2 linked regions of the Lentisphaera araneosa HTCC2155 genome follow. The protein of the gene in region 2 binds, or shares a complex with, the protein of the main gene of each other region. Links are inferred from orthologs where the notes say so. Each region holds a gene or a part of one and is shown on either strand. Other genes may lie near its edges.

The links.
Region 1: the proteins of cdaA (region 2) and glmM are in contact, whole or in part, in a crystal structure (PDB 7OJS), measured with the Bacillus subtilis proteins. The link is inferred for Lentisphaera araneosa HTCC2155 from one-to-one orthologs.

The regions. Positions count from the first base shown.
Region 1 is NZ_ABCK01000018.1:22,075-29,799, forward strand. The notes cover bases 1,702-4,625. They hold glmM (phosphoglucosamine mutase), read right to left. Parts: upstream 3,877-4,625; coding sequence 2,527-3,876; downstream 1,702-2,526. Other genes in these bases: LNTAR_RS16700 (tRNA dihydrouridine synthase), read right to left, coding at 1,702-1,717; LNTAR_RS16705 (acyltransferase), read right to left, coding at 1,718-2,530; LNTAR_RS16715 (hypothetical protein), read right to left, coding at 3,898-4,275; LNTAR_RS16720 (c-type cytochrome domain-containing protein), read right to left, coding at 4,424-4,625. Also shown: LNTAR_RS16695 (beta/alpha barrel domain-containing protein), read right to left, coding at 1-728; more of LNTAR_RS16700, read right to left, coding at 725-1,701; more of LNTAR_RS16720, read right to left, coding at 4,626-5,791; LNTAR_RS25975 (GxxExxY protein), read left to right, coding at 6,598-6,924; LNTAR_RS25980 (hypothetical protein), read right to left, coding at 7,119-7,445; LNTAR_RS16735 (IS701 family transposase), read right to left, coding at 7,576-7,725. UniProt on the Bacillus subtilis protein: Catalyzes the conversion of glucosamine-6-phosphate to glucosamine-1-phosphate. Glucosamine-1-phosphate is used for cell wall biosynthesis.
Region 2 is NZ_ABCK01000014.1:88,091-95,808, reverse strand. Bases 1,581-4,497 are described here. They hold cdaA (diadenylate cyclase CdaA), read right to left. Parts: upstream 3,508-4,497; coding sequence 2,653-3,507; downstream 1,581-2,652. Other genes in these bases: LNTAR_RS14635 (glutamate-5-semialdehyde dehydrogenase), read right to left, coding at 4,399-4,497; LNTAR_RS14640 (TlyA family RNA methyltransferase), read right to left, coding at 3,656-4,399; LNTAR_RS14650 (CdaR family protein), read right to left, coding at 1,743-2,663; LNTAR_RS14655 (nitroreductase family protein), read right to left, coding at 1,581-1,742. Outside these bases: GTP cyclohydrolase I FolE, read right to left, coding at 1-313; LNTAR_RS14660 (TatD family hydrolase), read right to left, coding at 409-1,167; more of LNTAR_RS14655, read right to left, coding at 1,167-1,580; more of LNTAR_RS14635, read right to left, coding at 4,498-5,655; proB (glutamate 5-kinase), read right to left, coding at 5,655-6,800; murD (UDP-N-acetylmuramoyl-L-alanine--D-glutamate ligase), read left to right, coding at 6,886-7,718. UniProt on the Bacillus subtilis protein: One of 3 paralogous diadenylate cyclases (DAC) in this bacteria, catalyzing the condensation of 2 ATP molecules into cyclic di-AMP (c-di-AMP). Upon expression in E.coli leads to c-di-AMP synthesis.

The sequences.
Region 1 (7,725 bases), on a different replicon or contig from region 2:
AGGATAGTACGGTATTTTTCGAGTTCAGTCTCGACGGCATTAAAAGGAATGATAATTCCTTTGGGGGGGTAGGGCAAAGCGCGCAAGAGTTCGAAATTCTTTTCGCTCGGCGCGCTGGCACTCAAGAGTAAAAGAGCGTGAGGATTATGCTCGAGGACAAAGGCATCGTATTCCAAGAGCAGAGTCGTTTTTGAGGTGTCACCATGATTTAGAACGACCTCAGCACCCCCAATAAGGCCTGCACGAGCACTGACTTGAGTTTTACTGATAAGCGCAACGGGAGCTTCTCCAAGAGCAGTTTTGAGTCGAGAAACGCGAGTAGCGGTATTAATGGACTCTTCGATAATCTGCTGAAAATGCTTGAGTAGGATGAGCGTTAAAAAAGTATTGCCTTGAATACAGAGGCAGGGTTGGCTGCCAAAGAGAAAAGTTCCATCATGGACTGCATCAACTCGCCAAGAGGGTTTGACGTTGTGGATCATGGTGAGGAAGTCGTTGACGTCTTCGTCGATACAATCTTTGAGGGCTTCTTCTAATTCATTTAAAAAAGCTTCGTCGGCTTCAAAATTTTGCAGCTGTTCAGCAAGGACGCGAATTCCAGCACTAATGACGTAACCCCAATGATTGGGAAGCTTAGCAATCAGAAATTGTGAGCAAATTAATTTGTCGGTGGGGGCCAACTTCCAGCGTTGGTAAGCCTCGTAGACATCTGGTAAATGAAAAATCATATCTTTCCTATTGCACATATTTCTTTGCCACAGAGCTCTCGTTTTTCTTTGAGAAAGCTATGGAGTTTATTCATCATTTCATCAATTGACTGACTGCGACCAATAGCTTTGCGAAAGGGGGCAGGCTCAGGTAAATTGACGGAAAAGTACATTAACATTTCTTTAGTCTTGTTCAAAGTGCCCTGTTCGTTGTCGCAGAAGTCCGAGAAAGCTTGGGCAATGCCATGGTAAAAGTGATAGATGTCTTCCCAATTTGGGATGAAGACTTCCTGATCAGAGAGCACTTGCGAAGTCTGTAAAAATATCCATGGGTTGGAGAGAGCACCACGACCAATCATCACCCCATCGCATTGGGTTTCTTTGAACATGCGCACGGCATCTGCGGCAGTGCGGACATCGCCATTGCCAATGACGGGAATGGGGGATTTTTCTTTGAGAGCACTAATAATGCGCCAATCTGAATGACCTTCGTAATGATCGACGCGGCGGCGCGGGTGAACGGCTAAATAATCGGCGCCTGAATCGACGATGGCCTGGAGGATTTCAAAAACGCCTTCCTTATTATCGAAGCCCGCGCGAATTTTTGCGGAAAGCGCACAAGGCACTTGCTCGCGCATGGAGGCCAAAACTTGGTAGCAGAGCTTGGGGTCTTTGAGCATAGCGGAACCAACACCGCCTTTAACGGCGCGCTTGGTGGGGCAGCCCATATTGACATCCACTGCATCGGCACCGCAATCCACGACGAGTTTTGCGGACTCCGCCATCAGTTCAGCATTATTGCCCATGATTTGCACTGAGAGGGGAATATCCCCTGACTTAACAATCTGTTTTTTGAGAGAACGCATCGAGGGTTTGTGGCTCGAGATGCGAATGAATTCAGTGCACAAGAGATCTAAACCACCGTGTTGGGCGATCTGATGTCGCATGAGGGGGTGAGTGACACCCTCCATGGGGGCAAGGCTGAGTTTAAAGGGAAAGCTTGAGGTCATTCACGCTTTTAGATCTTTTTGGACAATCTGGCCGGGTAGAGTAGTGGTTTCCGGGTAGAGCTTACGGCCTGGGTAAAAGGAGGTGTTGATGCCCGTGTGAACGCCATCGCCAATAATGACGCCAAATTTACGACGTCCTGTATCAATGAGTTCCCCATGGAACTCTGAGCGGTGATTGGAACCATCGTGGCGTAAGTTGGAACTCACAGTACCGGCACCGAGGTTAACTTTTTCACCAAGCACCGAGTCGCCTATATAGGAGAGGTGGCCGACGTTGGTATTGTTCATGATCAGAGAATTTTTGATTTCGACGGATTGACCGATGTGGCAGTTGTCGCCGATAAAAGTATTGCCACGGATGTAGCAATTGGGGCCGATTTTACAGTTGTCGCCGATGATGACATTACCCTCGATAAAAACACCGGGAAGGATTTTAGTGCCTTTTCCCGCGTAGAGGAAACCTTCGTTTTGAGCACCATCATATACGTGAGCTTCAATAAAATCAGTATCGATATGTGCGACTAAAATTTCGTTGAGCCTGAGTAAATCCCAGGGGAAGCGTAAAGCAAAGCTATTTTCGGAGAGGTCTTCACCGCGTGAAAAGTTTTCTAAATCCTCAGGAGCATACCAGAAGTTATCTGCGAGTAAGACCTCAGGAGCTTCTTTTGAAAACTCGTGATCAGTGGCTTCGAGAAAATCAATTTGCGCTTGTCGCACGGTGGTACCGGCGACGGGGAGTTCGCTTATGGAAGCGTCGCGACGCAATGATTCAAAATAACTGGGGTTCTCACCTGGGATAAAGTCAAATTTCATGCACCGATCTCCTCTTCAGCTTGCTTAAGGAATTTCTTAATCCATTTGTCCACAACTTTGTTGCTTTGAGCTTCAACTAAGATGCGGAGTTTCTTTTCTGTTCCAGAATAACGTAATATGCAGCGACCCGTTTTGCCAAGTTCTTTCTCACATTCTTCAATGAGAGCCGTGAGACCAGGGAGGGTATTGAGTGCAGGTTTACTTTTGACCATGACGCCCGCAAGCTTTTGAGGAAAGATTTCCATTACAGAAGCGAGTTCTTTAATACTCTTGCCAGATTGTTTCATGAGTTCGAGGACGCGGAGGGCGCCGAGTGTACCATCGCCCGTGGTGGAGTAATTACCGAAGATGATGTGACCTGATTGCTCGCCACCGAGCTTAATATTATCTTTGCGCATGGCAGCGATCACATGGCGGTCACCCACATCAGTGACGACGCATTCAATGCCATTTTCTTCCATGAGTTTGATTAAACCCATGTTGGACATGGTGGTAATGGCAATTTTGTTGCCGGTCAAAGTTCCCGCTTCTTTCATGGCGAGAGCGCAAATCGCAATGATGCGATCGCCGTCAACGACTGTGCCATCAGCGTCAGAGAAAATGACGCGGTCGGCATCACCATCGAGGGCAATACCACAATCGGCGCGATATTTTTTAACTGAGCCTGCTAAGCGTTCGGCGTAAGTGGCGCCACAGTTATCGTTGATATTGAGGCCATCTGGATCAACAAATTCTTTGATGACTTCACAGCCCAATTCCTTGAGAACAATGGGGGAAAGGTGATAGGCAGCACCATTAGCGCAGTCTAAGACGACTCTTAAACCATTGAGATCCATATCATTAACTGAACCTTTGACATACTCAATGTAGCGTCCACCAGCATCGTCAATACGGTAGGCTTTACCGACATTGGCACCATTTTTAGGAATGATTTCTTCATCGGAGAGGATGAGTTTTTCGATTTTATTCTCGATGGCATCAGTGAGCTTGTAGCCATCATTAGCAAAAATTTTAATGCCATTATCTTCTGCAGGGTTGTGTGATGCAGTAATCATGATGCCCGCTGATGTTAACATGGATCGAGAAAGTAAGGCAACTGCAGGTGTTGGCATCGGGCCAACCAAGTAAACATCCATGCCCATGGAGATGAGCCCTGAGGTTAAAGCCGTTTCTAGCATGTAGCCTGAAAGGCGAGTGTCTTTACCTATAACCACACGGTTTCTACCTATGTTCATTTCGCCAAACACGGCGGCAATAGCCTTACCCATGCGCATGGCCATCTCTGGCGTGATGGGGTATTCATTAGCACGCCCGCGAATTCCGTCTGTTCCGAATAATTTTCCCATGGCTATCTCCTCAAATACTATTTAGTGGAAGTCGCCTGATTTTGCAGGCTCGACTCTAAAGTTAAAATCAATCTTGTAACCGCCCACTTCAAGAGTGATCACGGTATTCATACGCGTAAGTAAAAGGCGGTAAGGGATTTTTGCGGATCCCGCAACCGTGTTGACGCCGACATTGACGTCGCCCAAAATATCTTCAGCGTCTTTAACAGCGATGAGTAGGTTGCGTAGTTTTTCTAATTTTTCGATGAAGGTGCTATCAGAAAAGGAATACTGACGGTAGCAGTGCGGGCATGTTAAGAGCCCTTCTTTTTCCTTAAGTTCCATGACGTTAAAGTTGATGGTCTTGCCACATTCTTCGTCGAGACAGAGAAAGTCGACTAAGGCAGTCATTTTATCCATTGGCTTGGACTCCAGTACATTTTTACAATTTTCGCTACTTTAGCATGAGCTGATGATAATAAAATAAAATACCGCCTAGGGAGGCGGTATTTTTGAATGTATTTAGTGTGTCCTAGTGGGACTTAGTAAGTCTGAGTCGAGCTCTGGCTTAATCGAGGCCTTTTGCACCATCTGCGATCCATTTTTTGATCATGGCGATTTCTTCTTTCGTCGCAGGGTTCTTTTCCTTGGGTGGAGGCATGAGCGCGTCTTCATCATCAGTCACGAGTGAGTCGTAGAGCCAAGAATCTTCAGGCTTGCCAGGAACGATGAGTTCATCTTCAAAAGTCGCTTTAATCACTTCGACAGTGTGGAGACGCACATCGCCTTTATCTTTTTCTTCACCATGACATTTCGTGCACTTGGCTTCGAAGAAAGGGATGACGGTTTCGTGAACAAATTTTTGATCAGCTGTCATGTTGGCGAGGTCGAGTGCGGGTTTTGCGGCTTCCGTAGCTTTTTCAACTGTGGGCTCAACTTTTGCGGCTTCCGCAGCAGGTGATGCCATGGGCTTGAGTTCCACATCGCTGAAAGAGGCGCCAGCATTGATCCAATCTTCGATGATCTTGATTTCTTCTTTCGTCATCGCTTCGTTACCTTCAGGAGGCATAATTTCGTCAGGGTCATCACTAACTAAAACATAATATAATTCGGAATCCATCGCATGACCGGGACTTATAATTTTGTCATAGCGACGCATGATACCGAGGATATTATTGAGCTTGAGTTTGCCCTTCATTTTTTCTTCGCCGTGGCAAGATACACATTTGGCTTCGAAAATTGGGAGAACTTTGGCTTCGAAATAAGGAAGTTTACGAGGTTTTTTAGCTTCCTCAGCATCTTTTGGTTTTTTAGCTTTTCGACCCGTCATTTTACGAAGGGGATCGGGAGCGTATTCAAAAAGGTATTCAGTACCGTGAGTGAGTGAACCGCCATCGTGACCTGCAAAACCCATGATCACACAAGCTACAAAAATGGCGACGCGAAAACGGTGACGTTTCGCTAAAACCTTGTCTTTGCGGTAGTGATGTTTGAGGTAGAGAGCAATAATTGCGGCAACCGCAACCGCCATACCTAACCAACCGTGACGTGAAAGGAGTTCTGGGTTATATCCGCCAGGGAGAGCGAGCAGGATACCAAAGAAAGTGGCACCAACAGAAGTGAGTGCAGCTAACCAGCATAGGATATACATGGCTTCGTCGTAAATTTCGACTTTACGCCACCAAGAAAAAATTTCGAGGAAAGCAATAACAGCGAGAAGACCTACAGGGAGGTGAAGAATGAGTGGGTGATGACGGCCGAGGAAAATTAAAAAGTCGGGTATATTGCCATCGGTGGTAAAAGTAATGGCGCGAATAAACTTCATAAAGAGAGTTTGTTGAGCTTCGGGATTCACGGGTGCAGCGGCTTCAGCTGCGAAAGTCGTAAAACTAAAAAAGAGCGTAGAAATAAAGAGATAAATTTTATTATGTCTCATAGGAACCTTTGTATTCTAGATGGTTGAGTTTTTTAATGTCTTAATCATACGGGAAAATAACTGTTTATCAAGCATGTGATTATCTAGAGTTGAGTTTCCCTATAAATATAATTCGTCGTAAGAAGGGTAAATCTGTCTAGCCTTATTAAAGTTTATGTATTATTACTACAAATGTTAACAGGATTGGACTTATAAAATGACAAAAAAGCTGAAGTTTAAGAAAATGATGTCTCTATTTATTAAGTTCCCGCTCAAGTCACTTTGTTACATGAACGGGTGTAAATTTATGGGGATTTGCCGAAAATATTTCTCGAGAAGGTGCTAAGACTCCATGTTTAAGAATATGATGAAGAAGAACTTAGTCTAAAACGATTTAATAAATATTTCTCGCGAAGGCGCCAAGCCGCCAAGTTTAATAAAGAAGTTGAGAGGGCTTTCTATTATATTTATATCTAGGCTAAAGCAATCTCAGAGAAAAAACTTAATTGCCATAGCGACTTGGCGAGAGCAAAACCCTATCAATCGAGCTCACCGAAGATATTGAGGTATTAATATCTGTTCACAAGGCCATGGGTAGTGATGGGTAAACATAATGTCTACTTTCAGTGTATAATTTCTCGCGAAGGCGCAAAGACGCAAAGTTAAAGAGAAGTTTGTGAGTAAACACTTTATTGTTGTCTGATTAAACTAAAGCAATTTCAGAGAAAAAACTTAGTTGCCTTAGCGTCTTGGCGAGAGCTAAACGCTATATGTCGAGAACTTCAGCTCCAAGAGTATTGCCAGAGTCGTAAGCAATGGGGAAAAAAATGTCTAGTTATTTAGGAAAATATTTCTCGCGAAGGCGCAAAGACGCCAAGTTTAAGAAGGAAGAATTTTTGGAGAGAAATATGGACTTAGAGATTTTAGGCAAAGAGATTGTTGATTCGGCGTACAAAGTTCACACTGAACTAGGGCCGGGTTTATTAGAGTCGGTTTATGAAGTGAGTTTAGCTTATGAACTAGCGAAACGTGGTCGCAAAGTTCAGAGGCAGGTGCCCATGAAAATTAAATATGAAGACATCTATTTTGATGAAGGCTTTAGTACTACTTTGGGGCGTTTAGAATCATATTGCTCAGATTCAAACGCGGCGTGATCATAAAATATATAACCCCAGATTACCCCCGCCATCAATAGATGGTAGACAGGGTACATTTCGATTTTGTGATGAAGTGGTGGTCTGATTCGACTAAAAAAGCCACAAAAATCATCTGATTTAAACAGCAGGAAGCCTTCCTCTATCTTGATAGAAGAATTTTTGTAAGATTGAGACCGCTTGAATTTTAATTATTAATGTGGAATAGCATCCCGACTGGCATGATCTATACTTTTTTGCCGTTTTATATGCCTTACCTCCATTTGAACACAGAATTCTTCCAAGTTCGTTACTTTCTTGGGCATAAGAAACTCCATAGCTCTTCTAATGTCGGCACAAGATAAAAGAGGCAAGGTGTCTTTACAATCCATACGCTCTTCCATTAAAAATAAGGTAGCGAGCATGCAAAGGCTCATATGGTGATAAAAACCACGATATTTCCTGACTTGGTATTCATCCATAGCCACTTCATTTTTATTGTCCTGGAATGAACGCTCGATCCAGTAGCGTTGCCGATCCATTTGAATCATCTCCTGAAGCGTTTTTGAGCTTGCTGTGTTGCTTATTGTATAAGTGTAATCCTTCAATGAAGTAGTTTGATTATCTCTACAAATTATTAAATCCCACTGTTTTACTTCGCCCGATTCGTCATCATGCAGCACACTTTTTTTGGAATGCCTGAACCTTTAATATGCCTTTGGTTGTACTTCTAATGTCAATATCTTCCCAAAGATTTTCTTTAATGGATTCGGCGATACTTTTTACTGTCACACTCAAAGTTTGTGCCCGTAGTTTTGTGGG
Region 2 (7,718 bases):
AAACCGTAACCATTTCGTCGTAGGCCATTTTGTTTTCAATTGCCGTACACTTGGGGAAATTATCGGGGTTGAGTCCCCAAAATATTTCATTTACATACATTTTAGCAACGCGACTAGGGCTATCCATGAGGCTGTCGTCTTTTAGGTCTAAGCCGAGAGTCTCCATGATTTCTCCGAAGAGAGATTCGATTTTCTGAATTTTTTGTTTAGCACCGAGGTCACTCTTAACTAGTGGCGTTGATTGTCCCTTGCTAGCTAAGTAGGCTTCTACTTCATGGCCAAGGGTAATATCAGTTTTGCTCGTGTCTAACATCAGTCATTTCCTTAATATTTTTAATAACTAAGTCTAATATGTGGTAAAAGTCAGTGATTTCAAAAAATAAGTCAAAATTTAACTTATTACTTTATTTAGCTTAACTTGAAAACTCTTTTAGCATTTTGAGTGGTTAATTTGGTCAATTCCTCAAGATCCATAGAAAGTAGTTGAGCGATTTTATCTCTAACATGAACGACGTAAGCAGGTTGGTTTCTCTTGCCTCTCATGGGTACAGGAGCGAGGTAGGGGGAGTCAGTTTCGATAAGGATACGATCGAGTGGAACTTTCTCTAAGCTTTTCCTCAATGAGTCTGCATTTTTAAAGGTCACAATCCCCGAATAAGATATGTAGCCACCTGCGTCAAGAAATCCACTTACCCAATTTTCATCGCCTGTATAGCAGTGTAAGATAAAATCTTGTTTACCCTCAAGGGTGTTGTTTATACATGAAAGAGTTTCGGGAAAAGCTTCGCGGCTATGGATAATAGCGGGTTTCTGTAATTCACGCGATTTATTGAGGAAGCTTTCAAAAATAGTGATCTGTCTTTTTTGAATGGCTTCATCTTTATCATAATAAAAATCTAAGCCGATCTCACCAACTGCGACGTTGTTCTCATTCTTGTAATAATGATCAAAATCTGAGGTTTCACCCTGGAAGTCTTTTACATATAAAGGGTGTACGCCTGCGGAAAAAAACATGTTTTCAAATTTGGCAGCGGTGTTGATTGCACGGTCGCAGGATTCGGGGTCACAACCAATCAGGGTCATATATTCTACTCCTGCAGAACGAGCATTTTTATAAATCTCTTCTGCATTATCCTCGGGGTCGAGGTGGAAGTGTGTATCAAACATTATTCAATCCAAGTCGTTATTTGTGAAGCTCTTAGTTTTGGAATTTGAATGATACGTGAATCTGATGCGTTTTCAATGTGCTCAGGAAGACTTTCTGCGTTGTAGGCAACTGAACTCTCTGCGGCAGTACCTATGGCAAATATGGCGAGGATCTTAAAACCTGGGGGGAGTTCAAATTCTTTAGTGATTTGTGCTGAATCAAATTCAGTGACAAAGCACATGGAGAGTTTTTCTGTCATGGCAGCTAAGGACATGTTTTGAAAAGCAGTTCCCACATCGGCGTAAAGGTTGGGGCTCTCGCCCTCTGGACCCGCACAAATGATGTAGGCTGGCGCAGAAGTATTTTCTTCATTTTCGTGAAGGTTTTGATGGGTTGTATTCAAATTAACAAAATCACTAATGCGAAGGCTTTTAGCTTTGTTGAGACAAACCATGTAGCGAAGAACCTGACGATTAGCTATTGAGTGAGCAAACCTAGCCGCTTCCATTATAGGAAGAATTTGATCCTTTTCAGGGGAGCGGGGGAGGAATTTGCGTGCGCTTCGACGGCGATTGATGGCGTTAATTAAATCCATTTACTTTATCCAGGGGTTTGAGATGTATTCTGGCATCACTGATTGAAGGTAGACTTCATCGTACGGGCACCAGAAGTGAACTTTAAGTTTATCATCGTCACTTTTTTCAATGAAAAATTTAACTTCGTTAGCTTTAAGTTTATCGATAGTTGTCGGTGGCCCACTAATGACTGCGTCCACAAAAGGCAAATCAACTTGAATGGTTTGGCCGGGGCTCATAACAGAGAGCTTTTGACGACGCATGGGTAAGAGTTTTGAGGCACTTTCAATATCAACAATTACTTTGACCTTATCAAAATCGGCTTTAATTCCAGAAGGTAAGCTGAGTGAAACTGAGCTGACAAAACTTTTGTCCCTTGAGCTATCGATGAGGAAGGGTTTAGTAGTTAAGTAGTTGATTGAATCGAGACGTTGACTTGGACCATTGATCAGCTTTGTTTTAGGCTCAATAGTGGGCGTATTGATGAGTCTGTATTTATCAGAGATAGCATTGTTGAAGAGGAGGCGGACGGGAACTTCTTTTTCGCGCATTTCATCGACTTCCACAATGATTGTCTGACTGATAATATTTTCAATCTGCGTCATGTGAGGGATGGTGATATCATCTTCGGTGAGCAAAAGTTTTAAGGTGCCCGGGCGTACGCCTTCAGGTATAGTTAACCGAACAGTGATGTCTTTACTCTCAAGTGACTGAAGGATTTTATTGGGGCCACGCAAAATGATGTTGGCAGTTGGTTGGTTCGTTTTTGAGAGAATGATATTACTATTTGGATTCACCAAAGTAATGGGTATACCGGAAAAAGTTTGAACTTTACTAATTCTTTCGTTAACTATAAACCAAATGAGTAAAGCAAAGAAAATAGCAATAAGCTTACGCTGAAAGTCATTGGTGAATAAATTGACGATGAGTTTAGACTTCATTTTCATTTTCCTCGGCTTGGGTCACAGCTTTCTTAAAGCGTTCAACATTATCGGAAACACTGAAGTTTTTGTTGTCGCTTGAATTGAGTAAGAAATTGTTGAGGTGACGTAAGAGCCTTTGTTCATCAACACCACGAGCCAAACGTCCTCGATAGGCAATCGAGATACCGCCAGTCTCTTCTGAAACAATAATGCAAACACAATCCGTTTCTTCCGTAACACCTACACCTGCGCGGTGACGACTGCCTAAACTCTTAATGATGCCATCATCTTGAGAGAGAGGGAAGAAACAAGCCGATGCTTTAATTTTATCTCCAGAAATAACAACGCCACCATCGTGAAGGGGAGTGTTGGGATAGAAAATTGTACAGAGAAGTTCTTTCGTTAAGTCTGCTTCGACTTGTACGCCAGATTCCATTAAAAAACGCATGCCAATATTTCTTTCGATGGCAATGAGGGCGCCAATTTTTCTTTCTGCGAGGTAGTGAGCACTCTCATTAATCATTTGGATGATTTCTTTTGTGCGAGCCTGATTACTGCTTTTTAGGCGACCTTTGCCTAATTCGGCAAAGGCGCGACGGATTTCTGGTTGAAAAATGATGATGGCTAAAAAGGCAACTAAAGTTGAGATTTGAGCTGTGATCCAGCCTAATACAGCTAGGTCTAAAACAGCAGAGATCAACCATGAGATTAGAAAGATGAAAGCTGCACCGGCAAGGATGGGTGCTGCTCGCGTGCCTTTAATAAAAAGTAAAACGGTATAAATGACAATGGAAAGCAAGGCTATTTCAAAGCCCATTTTTAAGCTAACTATCCATAAGGTTCTATCAAAAAGAAAGTCCATCCACCACTCTGCAAGTCAATTATAATCACTTCTTTCCTTATTAGTGGGGAGCTAGTGAGATAAGCCCATCAATGCCTCGAATAGAAAAGAATTTTAAAAATTAATCAAACTTAGCTCATCTTAGATAGAAAAGCTATCTAGTTTATACTTAGGGGGCTTGAAAAACGGCTAAAAATTCAACATTTCCTTTGGGGCCAGCTAAGGGGGAGTCGATTTGGTCGATAAGCTCCCAACTAAGTTCATCTTTGCAGAAGTCGCAAACTTTGCTTAGTGCCTGTTGACGTAAAGCATTATCGCGTACAACTCCGTCTCCCACTAAGTCTTTGCTTAATTCAAATTGTGGTTTGACCAAAATGAAGGCGAGGGCCTGTGATTTCAAGCAGCTAGCTGCGGCGTGAAGGATTCTAGTGACTGATATAAAAGACACATCACAAGTCATGAGATCTACTTCTTCAGGAATCTCTTTTTCGCTAATGTTTTTGGCGTTGAAGTTCTCGCGGCATATGACGCGCTCATCACTGCGCAATTTATAGTGCAGTTGATTGGTTCCCGAGTCAATTGTGTAGACGCGTTTTGCACCAAAGCTCAACATCAAGTCAGTAAAGCCTCCGGTTGAAGCACCTACATCCATGCCGACTTTTTCAGTGAGGTCAGGGGCGAATTTCTTGAGTGATGTTTTAAGTTTGAAGGCTCCGCGACTCACATAGGGAGAAGGACGATCGACACTCATTTCAGAGTCTACAGGGTAGGTCTCTGTGGTCTTGCGGACAATGTGATCGGCACGCGAGCGGACAAGACCAAGGAGAATCAGTTTTTTTGCTTCTTCAGCTGATTCTACTAAGCCTTGTTCAATCAATAATTGATCGGCACGCTTTTTTTTGATCTTGGGCATTAGCCTTTGAGCTGTCCAGTACCATTAATGATGTATTTATAAGTCGTGAGTTCTTCTAAGCCCATGGGGCCACGAGCGTGAAGTTTATCAGTACTAATTCCGATTTCAGCGCCCATGCCAAATTCAGCACCATCAGTGAAACGAGTCGAGGAATTTGAGTATACGGCTGCAGAGTCAATTTCCATTTGGAAACGACGGCAAGATTCTTTGTTTGTACTTACAATGGACTCACTGTGACCTGAGCTATATTCATTGATGTAGTCAATCGCTTCGTCGAGTGACTCAACGACTGTGCCGGCAATGATGTAATCCAAGAACTCTTCACCACGATCACTCTGTTGGATAGCGGTAGCTTCTGGAGCTAGTTGACGAAATGCTTCATCTGCGCGAACTTCGCAATTGGCGTCATTGAGAGCAGCGTAAACTTTGGGGATAAATTCTTTTGCGATATCCGCATGAACAATGACGCCTTCAGCAGAGTTACAGACGCTTGGTCTCTGGCATTTTGAATTCACAACAATATCAACCGCAAGGTCGAGGTCAGCTTCTTTATCTACGTAGACGTGACAAACGCCTTTGTAGTTCTTGATGACTGGAATCGTGCTTTCGCGCATAACGGCTTCAATAAGGCCTTCACCACCGCGAGGGATGATGAGGTGAATGTATTTATTAAGCTTAAGCATAATGTTGACCGCTTCGCGATCCGTCCAAGGAATAACTTGCATGAAGTATTCTGGTAAACCGCTTTCAACACCTGCATCATAAAGAACTTTAACGATAGCCTTGCTTGAACTGAGAGCTTCGCGGCCACCGCGTAAGATTGAGGCATTGCCAGATTTTAAACAGAGGCCTGCTGCGTCTGCCGTTACATTGGGGCGCGCTTCGTAAATGATACCGATAACGCCGATGGGTACTTTGATCTTTTCGATCACTAAACCATTGGGGCGGTGAAAAGTCGATTCGATTCTTCCGACAGGGTCAGTCAGAGAGGCAACGCCAATGAGACCTTTGGCAATATCTTGCACGCGTTCTGGTGTGAGTTTAAGGCGATCGAGTAAAGATTCACTCATGCCTGCGTCACGGCCATTTTGTAAGTCGATTTCGTTAGCTTTTAAAATTTCTTCTGTGTGTTCTTCAAGAGCTGCGCCCATAGCTTCGAGGGCACGGTTTTTAACACGACAACTTAAGATGGAGAGTGCGAGAGAGGCTTTTTTAGCTCTCTTGCCCATGATTTCTAATTCTTCTGCATAATTCATTATTGAGTTTCCTCTTTTAAAATCACTAAATTATCTCGGTGAATTGCGGATGCATAATTAGCACTGCCACCAAGGATTTGGTCGATATCTGACGATTGACAACCTTTAATTTTGTTAAGTTCGCTGTTGTTATAATTACTTTGTCCGCGAGCGATGACGGTTCCTTGTGTATTGAGAATGTCGACGATATCGCCTTTGATAAAGTCACCGCAGATACTGATAAGTCCACCAGGTAATAAGCTTTTTCCTCTGTAGCATAAGGCCTCTTCAGCACCAGAGTCGACAACAATACTGCCTTGAGTTTCTGGGAAGAAACCGAGCCAACGTTTAGAAGCCGACATTTTGTCTTGGCTCGCCGGGAATAGGGTGCCGATATCTTTGCCTTCGGCTAAGTCTTCAAGAGAACTGAAGTCTTGGCCATCGATAATCCACAAGCTTTCACCCACTTGGTTGAGCATGGTGGCGGCATTGAGTTTTGTGTGCATACCACCAGTAGAAAGTTGATTGCCATCAGTTCCTCCAGCAAGTTCGCGAATCTCATCATTCATTTCTTCGACTATCGAGATGCGTTTGTCAGGCTTGCCATCTTTGTCTAAAGTGTGTAAGCCGTTGATAGAGGTCATTAAAACAGTGAGTTCCGATTTTGACATAATACCGACTAAGGCGGCTAATTCATCATTCTCACCAAAGCGAATTTCTTTGACGGTCAAAGAGTCGTTTTCGTTTATGATTGGCATGACGCCTTTTCGTAGCATGGCATTGAGGCAATTGCTGAGGTTCAAATGACGGTGCCTATTGCGCACGTCATCGGCCATGAGTAAAAGTTGAGCACAATGAAAATCGCGCTTAGCGCAAGCCTGTTCATAAAAACTCATGAGTCGGCTTTGTCCTGCTGCAGCACAAAGCTGTAATTCGGGGAGGTGTTTGGGTCGCTGGGTCATGCCCAATAAACTCATTCCAGAAGCAATGGCGCCTGAGCTGACTAAAATGACTTCTTTTCCCAGCTCGCGAAGTTTATGCAAAGCTTCTACGAGATCATCGATCCTCTGAGCAGAAGGCACTCCGTTTTCATCTACGAGTAGGCGGCTACCGACTTTGACGACAATTCTCTGTGCTGAATTAAATATTTTTTCTCTTGGTGTCATTTGATTATATACTATAATTTAAACTGGAACTTATAAACGGCGCAAATATAGTGGACTTCTAAAAAAAAACGAGTGAAAGTAAGCCTTGACTAAATTAGCACGAGAAAAACACCAAGAAATCTTAATTTGCGGGCTCGGTAAAAGTGGCGTTGCTTCAGCTAGGTTAGCCTTGAAACAAGGCTATAAATGTTACTTGAGTGATAGTTCGCTACAGAGTCTTGAGCGTAAAGAAATTCAGCAATTGATTGAAGAGGGTGCTGTGTTCTGTAGTTTACCCTACACACAGGCTTTTGAAAATTGCGTCATGAGCCCTGGTATTAACCCCAAGAGTGAGTTGTACCAAGCAGCAAAAAAGGCCTCGGTCAACTTTATGGGGGAATTGGATTTTGCGGCGAAATTCATGCCTCAGACAAAGTTCTTAGCCATTACGGGGACCAATGGTAAGACAACTTGCACAGAAATGACTCAGCACACACTGAAAAATTTGGATTATGAGGCCGTCGCTTGTGGCAATATAGGTTTGCCTTTAGCGGAAGTCGCCCTTCGAGACAATCAGCCTGACTTTGCAGTAGTCGAGATTAGTTCCTACCAGATTGATCTTCTTAGTTCTTTAAAATTTGATGCCGCAATCATTCTTAATGTGAGTGAAGATCATATGGATCGCTATGGCACCTTTGATAAATACTTAGATTCAAAGTTAATGATACGGAAATTTTGCCACTTTTTAGCGGTTCAGCAGGATGTTGAATGTGCTCAAGCGGATATGGTTTTTTCGATAGGTGACGAAAAAGCAGATTTAATGATCGGGGAAGAATTATTTCAGTACAGAGATCAAAAAATTCCACTCCCAAAGTTTTCGTTTTACGGCAAGCACAATTTAGAAAATGCTCTAGGAGTATTAGCTTTACTCAATTCGCA